DNA from 2 places in the Amphritea japonica ATCC BAA-1530 genome. Region 2 is predicted to be linked to the other one. Evidence: predicted binding sites of a transcription regulator. Region 2 holds the regulator's gene; the other holds the start of a gene.

Region 1 (5,437 bases), 990 kb from region 2:
AAACTGCTCCATGACCATCTCATCAGGGCAGTAATCCAATACCATCACAAAATGATTCATCTGATCGAGCGCCAACAGGTCTGATTCCCGTACCTGAGCACCTAACCTCGCAGCCATCGCTGTGATTACCTGCTCGGTTTCACACCCTCCACTATCAAGCTGTATCAGAATAAGGCCACTATTTTGGTTATACAGACTGCCTTTCAACAGCCGCTGATTTAGCTGATCCAACAGCATCTGCTCATCAGGCAGTCCGGTCAGCGCATCATAACTGGTATGGCTGAAACGATGCTGGCCACTATAACAACTGGTGATATCCGAAAACTGAGCAACAAAACCGGTAATGTCTGAACTTTCATCCCGAAGCGCCATCAGGCTATACCAGGCCGGATAACTATGGCCATCCTTATGCCGATTCCATAATTCACCTTCCCAGTAACCCCGCAACATTAATTGCTGCCATAGATGATCGAATAACTCTGGGGCAATATCCCGGTTAGTCACTATCCCGGGCCCCTGACCGACGACATCTTCAAGAGAGAAACCACTCACTTCAGAAAAGCTGGGGTTAATGCGGTAGATTCTATTCTCATCATCGAGCAACATGACGGCCTGGGGTGTATAAGCAAAAAGCCCATCATCCGGATCCCTCGCTAACTCCCGGGCAGCCGCCTGCTGAGTCCGCATCGCATTTACAATGTAAAGCTCTGCAATAGGATTCCAGCATATTTCCAGCTGCAGCCAGAGGCCGTTATCCTCTTCGAAAGGCCGCCAGGTCAATGCAGAACTACCATTAGACCGAGCCAGCATCATGCCATGCTGCAGCTCAAATAACGTTTCATCAGAGTGCACCTGCGCTAAGGGAGTACCTGAAACATCACTTTGCCAGCCCAGCATATTCAAATACTCCCGGGTCGCAAACTGATAGCTTAAATCAGGTAAAATACAGGCATACATCGGCTGATTCATAAGTTTATCCTTCAGCGACTAACGATCCGATCTGGCAGAATTTTCCAATTGATCTAATTGTTGCTGTAGCTGTTCAAGCTTTATCCGGGTCCTGGCCAGCACAGCACTTTGCGCATCAAATTCCTCGCGAGTAACCAGTTCCATCCGACTAAATGTACCCTGCAGCAACGCTTTTATCTGAGGCTTTAGTTCCGCATCAGTTGAGCTCTGCCTGGCCTGTTCAAACAACTGGCCAATCTGTTCGCTAATACCTTCCAGTAACTTAGAGTTGATCATATAACTTTATATTCCGACAGGTTGTTTATACAGCTGAGACGTTATTAAGCACTTTTATCCGCCACAGAGAGATGACTATTCAAACAGTAACTACAACTATAGCAACAACAGGACCTGCTTTTTAGCCTGCACCGAAAAACAGCACCCGCACCACTGCACCAAAAAAGGGCCTGCACAAAAATCGTGCACCAGTAACCTCTCCCGAATTCACACCAAAACCGCTACCCCCTCACAAACAACTGCCCAAATAACCCTGCAACCTATTGATAATAAACAAATATTAAAACAATGGCATGTGCAGTGCTTTATTCAAGCCAATCCTTTAACCGCTGCACTGCTTAATCAGCGTAGTTTTTTAAAACAGTTTTACTTAGTGGAGATTCAGATCCCATGAAACTTATCTCAGCAATCATTAAACCGTTCAAGCTGGATGATGTCCGTGAAGCCCTTTCCGAAATCGGCGTACAAGGCATCACTGTAACCGAAGTAAAAGGCTTTGGTCGTCAGAAAGGCCATACCGAACTTTACCGTGGCGCAGAATACGTCGTAGATTTTCTACCCAAAGTTAAGGTCGACGCTGCGGTGGAAGACAGCATCGTAGATCAGGTTGTCGAAGCGATCAGCAAAACGGCTCAGACCGGTAAAATTGGCGACGGAAAGATCTTTGTAATGCCGGTAGAACAAGTCATCCGAATCCGTACCGGTGAAACTGGCGACAGCGCGCTGTAAGTACTTTTTAAACACTTTAAAACAACTCTAAGCATAGGCTTCAGGGGGAATGATGGAAAACCAAATTTTTGAATTACAATATGCAATGGACACCTTTTATTTTCTGGTGTGTGGTGCATTAGTTATGTGGATGGCGGCGGGTTTCGCCATGCTTGAAGCAGGTCTGGTACGTTCTAAGAACACGACAGAGATTCTAACTAAGAACGTTGCACTGTTTGCGATTGCCTGCATCATGTATCTGGTATGCGGTTATGAATTAATGTACGGCGGCGGTATCTTCTTAAGCGGTATCGAATCCGTCGATGTTGAACAGGTTCTGGCTGACTCTGCTGAAGAAGGATTCAACGGTGGTTCTGTTTACTCAGGCGCGTCTGACTTCTTCTTCCAGGTCGTATTCGTAGCAACCGCTATGTCTATCGTATCCGGTGCTGTTGCCGAGCGTATGAAGCTTTGGGCTTTCCTTGCGTTCGCAGTAGTTATGACCGGCATAATCTATCCAATGGAAGGTGCATGGACCTGGAACGGCGAAGACGTTTTCGGCATGTACAATCTCGGTGATCTTGGCTTCTCTGACTTCGCAGGTTCCGGCATTGTTCACATGGCCGGTGCTGCTGCAGCTCTCGCTGGTGTTCTGTTACTGGGTGCCCGTAAAGGCAAATATACTGCGAACGGCGTAAACGCGATTCCAGGTGCTAACCTGCCGATGGCGACACTCGGAACGTTTATCCTATGGATGGGTTGGTTCGGTTTCAACGGTGGTTCTGTTCTGAAACTGGGCGATATCAACAGCGCTCACTCGGTAGCAATGGTTTTCCTTAACACCAACGCTGCGGCTGCAGGTGGTGCTATTGCAGCTTTGATTACCGCTCGTATGCTATTCGGTAAAGCTGACCTGACTATGCTGTTGAACGGCGCTCTGGCTGGTCTGGTTGCCATAACCGCTGAACCATCAACGCCAACGGCCCTGCAAGCGACGCTGTTCGGTGCAATCGGTGGTATTCTGGTGGTCTTCGCTATCATCACCCTGGACAAGATGCGCATTGATGATCCTGTTGGTGCGATCTCGGTCCACGGTGTATGTGGCCTGCTGGGACTGTTACTGGTACCTGTGACTAATAGTGATGTAAGCCTGAGCGGCCAGCTGATCGGTGCGGTAACTATCTTCGGATGGGTATTCGGAACCAGTCTGATTGTGTGGTCTATCCTCAAAGCAGTTATCGGTATCCGTGTTAGCGAAGAGGAAGAGTACGAAGGTGTCGATATCGCAGAATGTGGTATGGAAGCTTACCCAGAATTTACATCGGGTAAATAACTCCCCCCGCAGAATAAACATATCAACCTAAAGGGGAGCTTCGGCTCCCCTTCTGAGATTTTATTAAGTCATTGATTCTGGGTATACTAGATCCAGTTTATTAGATTGATCTCCAACTGCCTGCTACTTGTGGGAACTACTCACAGGATACACAGACCCAAGCGAGGAAAATAATTATGAAACTGGTAAGCGCGGTAATTAAGCCGTTCAAACTAGATGATGTACGTGAAGCCCTGTCAGAGATAGGTATTCAGGGCGTCACTGTTACTGAAGTAAAAGGTTTTGGCCGTCAGAAGGGTCATACCGAGCTTTATCGCGGCGCAGAGTACGTGGTTGATTTCCTTCCTAAAGTCAAAATCGAAGCGGCTATTGAAGACAACCTGGTCGATCAGGTTATTGAAGCGATCAGCGCAACTGCAAATACTGGCAAAATTGGCGATGGCAAAATTTTTGTTACTCCTCTGGAGCAGGCAATCCGTATTCGTACTGGCGAAACAGGCACCGACGCCTTATAAGTTAGTCTATACGATAGTTATTAAAGCACCTTTTTAGGTGCTTTTTTTTGGTCATATCATCAACAAAACTACAGCTCTATCTATTCCAGCGTCTAAACTTACCAATAAGTTTGTACCTAGAGGCTCTGGAATATGGATAAAACGATTAGCCGGAAAGGCTTTGATGATGTCATGGTGCCCAATTATGCACCCAGCCAGATTATCCCTGTACGCGGAGCAGGTTCCCGGGTTTGGGATCAGGCCGGTAAGGAATATATCGATTTTGCTGGCGGTATCGCCGTTAACGCACTGGGACACTGCCACCCTGAGCTGGTTAACACGCTCCAGGAACAGAGCCAGAAGCTCTGGCATCTGAGTAACGTCTGGACTAACGAACCCGCCATCCAACTTGCTGAGCAGTTAACTAAAGCCACTTTCGCGCAACAGGTCTATTTTTCGAACTCAGGTGCCGAAGCCAACGAGGCAGCACTGAAGCTTGCGCGCAAGTACGCAAAAGACAATTTTGGTGCCGATAAAACGGAAATTATCGCCTTCAATAACGGTTTTCATGGCCGCACTCTATTTACCGTTACAGCGGGTGGTCAGGCCAAATACTGTGAGGGCTTTGAACCTCTTCCCGGCGATATTACGCATCTCCCTTATAATGATCTGGCCACTCTGGAATATCATCTGTCCGATAAAACCTGCGCCGTCATCGTCGAACCTATTCAGGGAGAGGGAGGCATTATTCCCGCAGAGCCGGTTTTTCTTGAAGGGTTACGTGCCCTCTGCACACAATATAACGCCCTACTGATATTTGATGAGATTCAGACCGGTATGGGACGTACCGGCGCTTTGTTCTCTTACCAGAACTATGACGTTATCCCGGACATTCTAACCTCGGCCAAAGCACTGGGAGGCGGCTTTCCCATAGGCGCGATGTTAACCACTAAAGTGATCGCTGAAAGCTTCAGCCTGGGCTCACATGGCAGTACTTACGGTGGCAATCCGCTAGCCTGCTCTGTTGCATCAACGGCACTCAAATTAATTAATGACCCAACTCTGCTCGCAGGCGTCAAACAGCGTCAGACAATGTTTCTTAGCGGACTCAAACAGCTGAATCAGAAAATCGGCCTGTTTAAAGATATTCGTGTAGAAGGCCTGCTTATCGGTTGTGAGCTAAAAGTATCCTGGCAGGGAAAATCGCGGGAGCTATTAAAGCTGGCTGAAGAACAGGGAGTAATGGTTCTCATTGCGGGCCCGAATGTATTACGCCTTGCCCCTTCTCTCATTATTCCTTATCCGGATATGAATAAAGGCCTGCAACGATTAGCTCAGGCGATGCTAGCCCTGAAAATGGGCTTTTAACCGGTGTTTGCCCATGAGTTCCCTACTGAGAAAAATCACAGAGCGACAACCCGCATTAACTGAATCACTGATTGAGCTGGCCGGGATCAATTCAGGCACCCTGAATAAAGCAGGCGTCGATGACACTGGAAGGCTTCTGGGTAAAACCTTCCAGCAAAGGTTAGGCTGTACACATGAGCAAGTTCAGCTGCCACCCTATCTGTTATATCAAACCGATGGCAACGAATTAGAACACCCCCTGGGGGACCTGCATTTGTTCAGGAAGCGGCCTGAAGCCCCTCTTCAGATT
Region 2 (5,437 bases):
ATTATCTATACCAGGGGCGTGAAGATAAGCTCACCGCCTTGAAGGAACTATGGCTCGATACCGGTTTCCAGGCAAACGAAACCGCTTATATCGGTGATGACCTGCCCGACCTTGCGGCTATTCGCGCGGTGGCATTTGGCGCAACGGTGAACGGAGGACATCAATTTGTCGCCCAGCATGCAGACTGGTGCACTCACAGGACCGCAGGTAATGGTGCAGGACGTGAATTTTGCGAAACCATTCTTGCCGCTCAGGGTAAATTGGAAGCCCTGTACGGAGAGTATCTGTAAATGCTGACCGGTCGCGCCCGGCTTGCTGCGGCAGCAGCCATTCTGATCCCTGCTGTCATCTACCTTGGCATGGATGAAGAGCGCCGGCCTAACAAAATCAAGCAGGAACCCAATCCCGCTTATCAACAATCAGACTATTATATTATCAACGGTCGAATCAGAGACTACGATAACCACGGTCACCTGAAACAACAACTCAGCTCAAGCCAGCTGGAGCATCAGCCAGTGCAACAGCTTATTCTTGTTACCAATCCAGAGTTGCAGCTATACAGCGCGAGCCTTCCCAGCCACAAAGCGAGCAGCGCAAGCGGCATCATTCGTGACAACAATGATTCAATCACCTTAGACGGTACAGTGTTATTACAAGACAGCCCTGACCCACAACAGGCCAATATATTGCAGACTGAATCATTGATATTTTATCCACAGAAAAATCTTGCACAAACAGATAAAAAAGTCACCATAACCAACACTACCAGCACAACCACCAGTGTTGGCATGACAATAGATACCGACAGTGGCATTCTTAAGCTGCTATCTGAAGTAACCGGAGTGCATAATGCTAATTAACGTTGTAAAGAAAAGCCTATGCGCATCTCTGCTATGCCTATCCTGTCTGGTTCAGGCCCTCCCTGAAGATGCCCGCCAGGCGATTCACATCACCGCCGACAGCGCGACCCGGAATGATAAGACAGGTATTACCATATACAGTGGCGATGTTATATTGACTCAGGGTAGTATGAAAATAACCGGCAAGTCCCTTGAACTAAGACAAACCGGAAAAGCAGTGTCCTCAATCATTGCAAAAGGCAACCTGGCACAGTTTCAACAGCGCCCGGCAGCTAACAAAGAGATAACCCATGCATACGGTAAGGTTCTTGATTACAATATCCACACGAAAGAGCTGGAAATAACGGGTCAGGCAAAAGTATCGCAAGGCACCGACAGTTTCAGCGGTAATAGAATTGTATATGATATGAAGAAGAGCACCGTTAATGCATTTGGTGACAGCAGTTCGAAAGGCGAACGGGTACAGATGATTATTCAACCCAAAGCAGCACAAGAAACTAAAGATACCAGCGAACCACCCATCGGAGAATCAAACAGCCAATGAGTCGACTTGAAGCAAGCAATCTGGCAAAGAGCTACAAAGGTCGCGCTGTTGTAAAAGATGTCTCAATTTCGATAGAAAGTGGGCAAATTGTCGGTTTACTGGGACCAAACGGTGCAGGTAAGACTACCTGTTTCTATATGATTGTCGGGCTGGTCGATGCCGACCAGGGACGAATCAGGATTGATCACCAGAATTTAACCCTGGAACCCATGCACGGCAGAGCACGAAAAGGCATAGGCTACCTACCCCAGGAAGCATCAATTTTTCGTAAACTAAGCGTCCATGATAACCTGATGGCAATCCTGGAAACCCGTAAAGAGTTAAGCCGTAGTGAAAGAAAACAGAAGCTAAACGAGCTCTTGGAAGAGTTTCACATTACTCACCTGAGCAACAGCCTGGGAATGAGTTTATCCGGGGGCGAGAGGCGTCGGGTCGAAATAGCCAGGGCTCTGGCGACTGAACCGACATTTATTTTGCTGGATGAGCCTTTTGCCGGCGTAGATCCGATCTCGGTAAGTGATATAAAACAAACCGTTAAGCATCTGCAAAACAAAGGGATCGGTGTACTGATAACCGATCACAACGTTCGTGAGACTCTGGACATCTGCGAACAGGCTTACATTGTCAGCGAAGGCTATATTCTTGCCGAAGGGTCACCAGAAGATATACTTGCGAACCAACAAGTCAGAGAAGCCTATTTAGGCGATCAGTTCCGTTTGTAACAGGCATATAAGCGACACTCTATGAAACAGGCGTTACAGCTTAAAATTGGTCAGCACCTGACCATGACCCCTCAATTGCAGCAAGCGATTCGCTTGTTGCAATTATCGACGCTTGACCTGCAACAGGAGATCCAGGAAGCACTTGAGTCCAATCCAATGCTTGAGGTAAATGAAGATGAACTCAACGTTGAAATAGCTCCGACTCAAGAGTCTTCTCAAAGTGAACAACCCATCACCGAAAACACGACAAGTGCGACAACTGAGTCAGAAGAGATCCAGGTAGCAGATGGTGACTGGAGCGAGAACATCCCTGAGGAACTATCAACTGACAGTAGCTGGGAAGATACTTACCAAACCGTATCTTCTTCATCATCATCTTCCCATGACTTTTCTGACATGGAGATGGAGTCAAACGATACTGCGGATGAAACCCTTCAGGACCACCTTTCCTGGCAGCTCAATCTCACACCGATGAGTGACGTCGATCAGCTGATCGCCACTAATATTATCGACGGTATTGATGTCGATGGATATTTAACAATTGAGCTGGACTCAATTCTCGAACACTTTCAGGCCCAGAACGAAGAGCTACTCAACAGCATCGAGTTAGATGAAGTTGAAGCGGTACTGCATCGCATACAACAGTTTGACCCACCTGGCGTAGCCGCACGTAACCTGAGTGAATGCCTGGCAATCCAGCTACGACAGTTACCGGGAGAAACAGAGTACCGGGCAGAGGCTCTGAAAATTGTCTCTCAGTATATCCACCTGCTGGGCAATCACGACTATAAGCAGTTGATGCGAAAAGCACGCATACGTGAACCTCAGTTGTTACAAGCAATCAGCCTGATTCAAACACTTAATCCTAAGCCGGGCTCCTCAATTACCAGCTCCCAATCTGAATATGTTATTCCGGATGTACTGGTCTATAAAGAGAACGACGTTTGGCAGGTACAACTAAACCCGGAAGTTGCTCCAAAATTACGGGTCAATGATAGCTATGCGGGTCTGATTCGCAGAGCGGACAACAGCCCCGACAACACCTATTTAAAGAACCACCTCCAGGAGGCTCGCTGGTTTATAAAAAGCCTCTTAAGCCGAAACGACACGCTAATGAAAGTCACCCGTGAAATCATAAAACGGCAGGAAGCATTTCTGGAGCATGGTGACGAAGCGATGCGACCAATGGTTCTACATGACATTGCAGAAGCGGTCGAAATGCACGAATCAACTATCTCGCGGGTTACCACCCAGAAGTTCATGCATACGCCAAACGGAATATTTGAGCTAAAGTATTTTTTCTCAAGTCACGTAACAACGGCCAATGGAGGCACCTGTTCTTCAACGGCAATCCGCGCACTCATTAAGAAACTGGTTGCTGCTGAAAACCCAACCAAACCTTTAAGCGATAACAAGATAGCGCTGCTCTTAGAAGAGCAAGGTATCAATGTTGCGCGCAGAACCATTGCAAAATACCGAGAGTCGCTTAATATTCCGCCTTCTAATGAACGCAAGCGTCTGGTTTAATAGCTTAATATCCATAGGAACCGGGCCATTATCCCGGCATTAAAACACTAGGAGATTACCATGCAGATCAATATCACCGGCCACCACGTTGAACTGACTGATTCCCTGAATGAATATGTTCAGAGTAAATTTGAAAAGCTCGAGCGCCACTTCGACAATATTACTAATGCACAGGTAACTTTAAGCGTTGAGAAGACTCGTCAGAAAGCAGAAGGCGATGTGCATGTTGCCGGCGGCCAGCTATTTGCCTCCGATGTGCAAGAAGATATGTATGCTGCGATTGATGGTTTGATTGACAAACTGGACCGTCAGATCATCAAACATAAAGAAAAGACACGAACTCACAAGTAAATATAACGCCATGCTAATCTCAGAATTATTAGCGCCCTCCGGAGTACTTTGTGCTCTGGAGGGGGGTAGTAAAAAACGTATACTGGAAATTGCCAGCGAGCATATCGCTGAGCTACACCCTGAACTTGACGCTGAAACAGTTTTTGCCGGTCTCATTTGCCGGGAAAGACTAGGTAGCACCGGCATTGGTGATGGCATCGCTATCCCCCACAGTCGACTCGATGCATGCGAGCACGCTACCGCTCTGCTTATTCAGCTTAAAGAGCCTATCGATTTTGACTCAATTGATAGCAAACCTGTCGACCTGTTATTCATCCTTCTGGTTCCTTCAGAAGCTTGCGATCAGCATCTGCAAACGCTGGGAAATCTGGCTGAGCTCTTCAGCCAGCCCGAGTTCCGCAATCAACTTCGCAGCGCTAACTCAGCTGAAAGTCTTTATACCGCAGTGACGGAATTCAAACAGGGCTGACACCAATGAAGCTAATCATCATCAGCGGGCGTTCTGGCTCTGGAAAGTCTACCGCCTTGCAGGCCCTTGAAGATGTTGGCTTCTATTGTATCGATAACTTGCCCGCCCCTCTGCTTCCAGGGCTTGTTAAACAGATCCTCAGCGACCCTGATCACCCGGGCCAGCTTGCTGTCAGTATTGATGCACGCAACCAGCACAGCAATCTAAAACTGTTTCCGGAGATCTTCGCGCAGCTGCGTGAAACCGGTCAGCTTGAGTGCGAAGTTCTCTATCTTGATAGTTCAGAAACCACTCTGTTGAAACGCTACAGTGCTACCCGTCGAAAGCATCCACTATCAAATGATAATCAGGGGCTGCAAGAAGCAATTAACTATGAGAAGGTCCTACTGGCACCGGTTGCCGATCTGGCGACCATCCGTATTGACACTACCCGCCTGTCTCTCTATGAGCTGCGGGACAGTATCAAACTCAGAGTTGCCAAGCGGCAGGAGCAAGAGCTTTCTCTGCAATTCGAATCATTCGGCTATAAACACGGCGTACCTTTGGATGTCGATTTCACCTTTGACGTCCGGTGCCTGCCAAATCCCTATTGGCTACCCGAATTACGAGGACTAACCGGGCAGGAAAAACCAGTCATCACTTTTCTTGAACAACAGTCTGATGTCAGGGAAATGCTAGAAGATATCACCCGTTATCTGGAAAAATGGCTACCTCGCTTTGAACAGAATAACCGCAGCTACATCACAGTAGGTATCGGCTGTACCGGTGGTCAGCATCGCTCAGTCTTTATCAGCGAACGTCTGGCTGGCCATTTTCGGACAACTATGGATAATGTCCAGATACGCCATCGTGAATTGAACTGATTAAGGGTATTTACAGATGCAGGAAAAACAGATCACTATTATTAACAAGCTTGGCCTGCACGCCCGTGCCGCCGCTAAACTGATCAATGTCACCAGCTCCT

What was found. The regulator sigma-54, encoded in region 2, starts transcription at its own class of promoters, with help from an activator protein. The targets are predictions, from matches to a motif close to TGGCACNNNNNTTGCTNT.
Region 1: a site for sigma-54 is predicted at 1,535-1,552, ahead of glnK (P-II family nitrogen regulator). Genes of this name have one in related genera too.

Annotation. Positions count from the first base shown of each region.
Region 1 is NZ_AP014545.1:184,802-190,238, reverse strand. It holds gene AMJAP_RS00890 (EAL domain-containing protein) at 1-969, opposite strand, end outside; gene AMJAP_RS00885 (accessory factor UbiK family protein) at 988-1,245, opposite strand; gene glnK (P-II family nitrogen regulator) at 1,636-1,974, shown strand; gene AMJAP_RS00875 (ammonium transporter) at 2,027-3,286, shown strand; gene glnK (P-II family nitrogen regulator) at 3,463-3,801, shown strand; gene AMJAP_RS00865 (aspartate aminotransferase family protein) at 3,934-5,148, shown strand; gene AMJAP_RS00860 (hydrolase) at 5,162-5,437, shown strand, end outside.
Region 2 is NZ_AP014545.1:3,031,974-3,037,410, forward strand. It holds gene AMJAP_RS14010 (KdsC family phosphatase) at 1-290, shown strand, start outside; gene lptC (LPS export ABC transporter periplasmic protein LptC) at 291-860, shown strand; gene lptA (lipopolysaccharide transport periplasmic protein LptA) at 850-1,404, shown strand; gene lptB (LPS export ABC transporter ATP-binding protein) at 1,401-2,126, shown strand; gene AMJAP_RS14030 (RNA polymerase factor sigma-54) at 2,148-3,653, shown strand; gene hpf (ribosome hibernation-promoting factor, HPF/YfiA family) at 3,714-4,004, shown strand; gene ptsN (PTS IIA-like nitrogen regulatory protein PtsN) at 4,015-4,473, shown strand; gene rapZ (RNase adapter RapZ) at 4,479-5,336, shown strand; gene AMJAP_RS14050 (HPr family phosphocarrier protein) at 5,353-5,437, shown strand, end outside.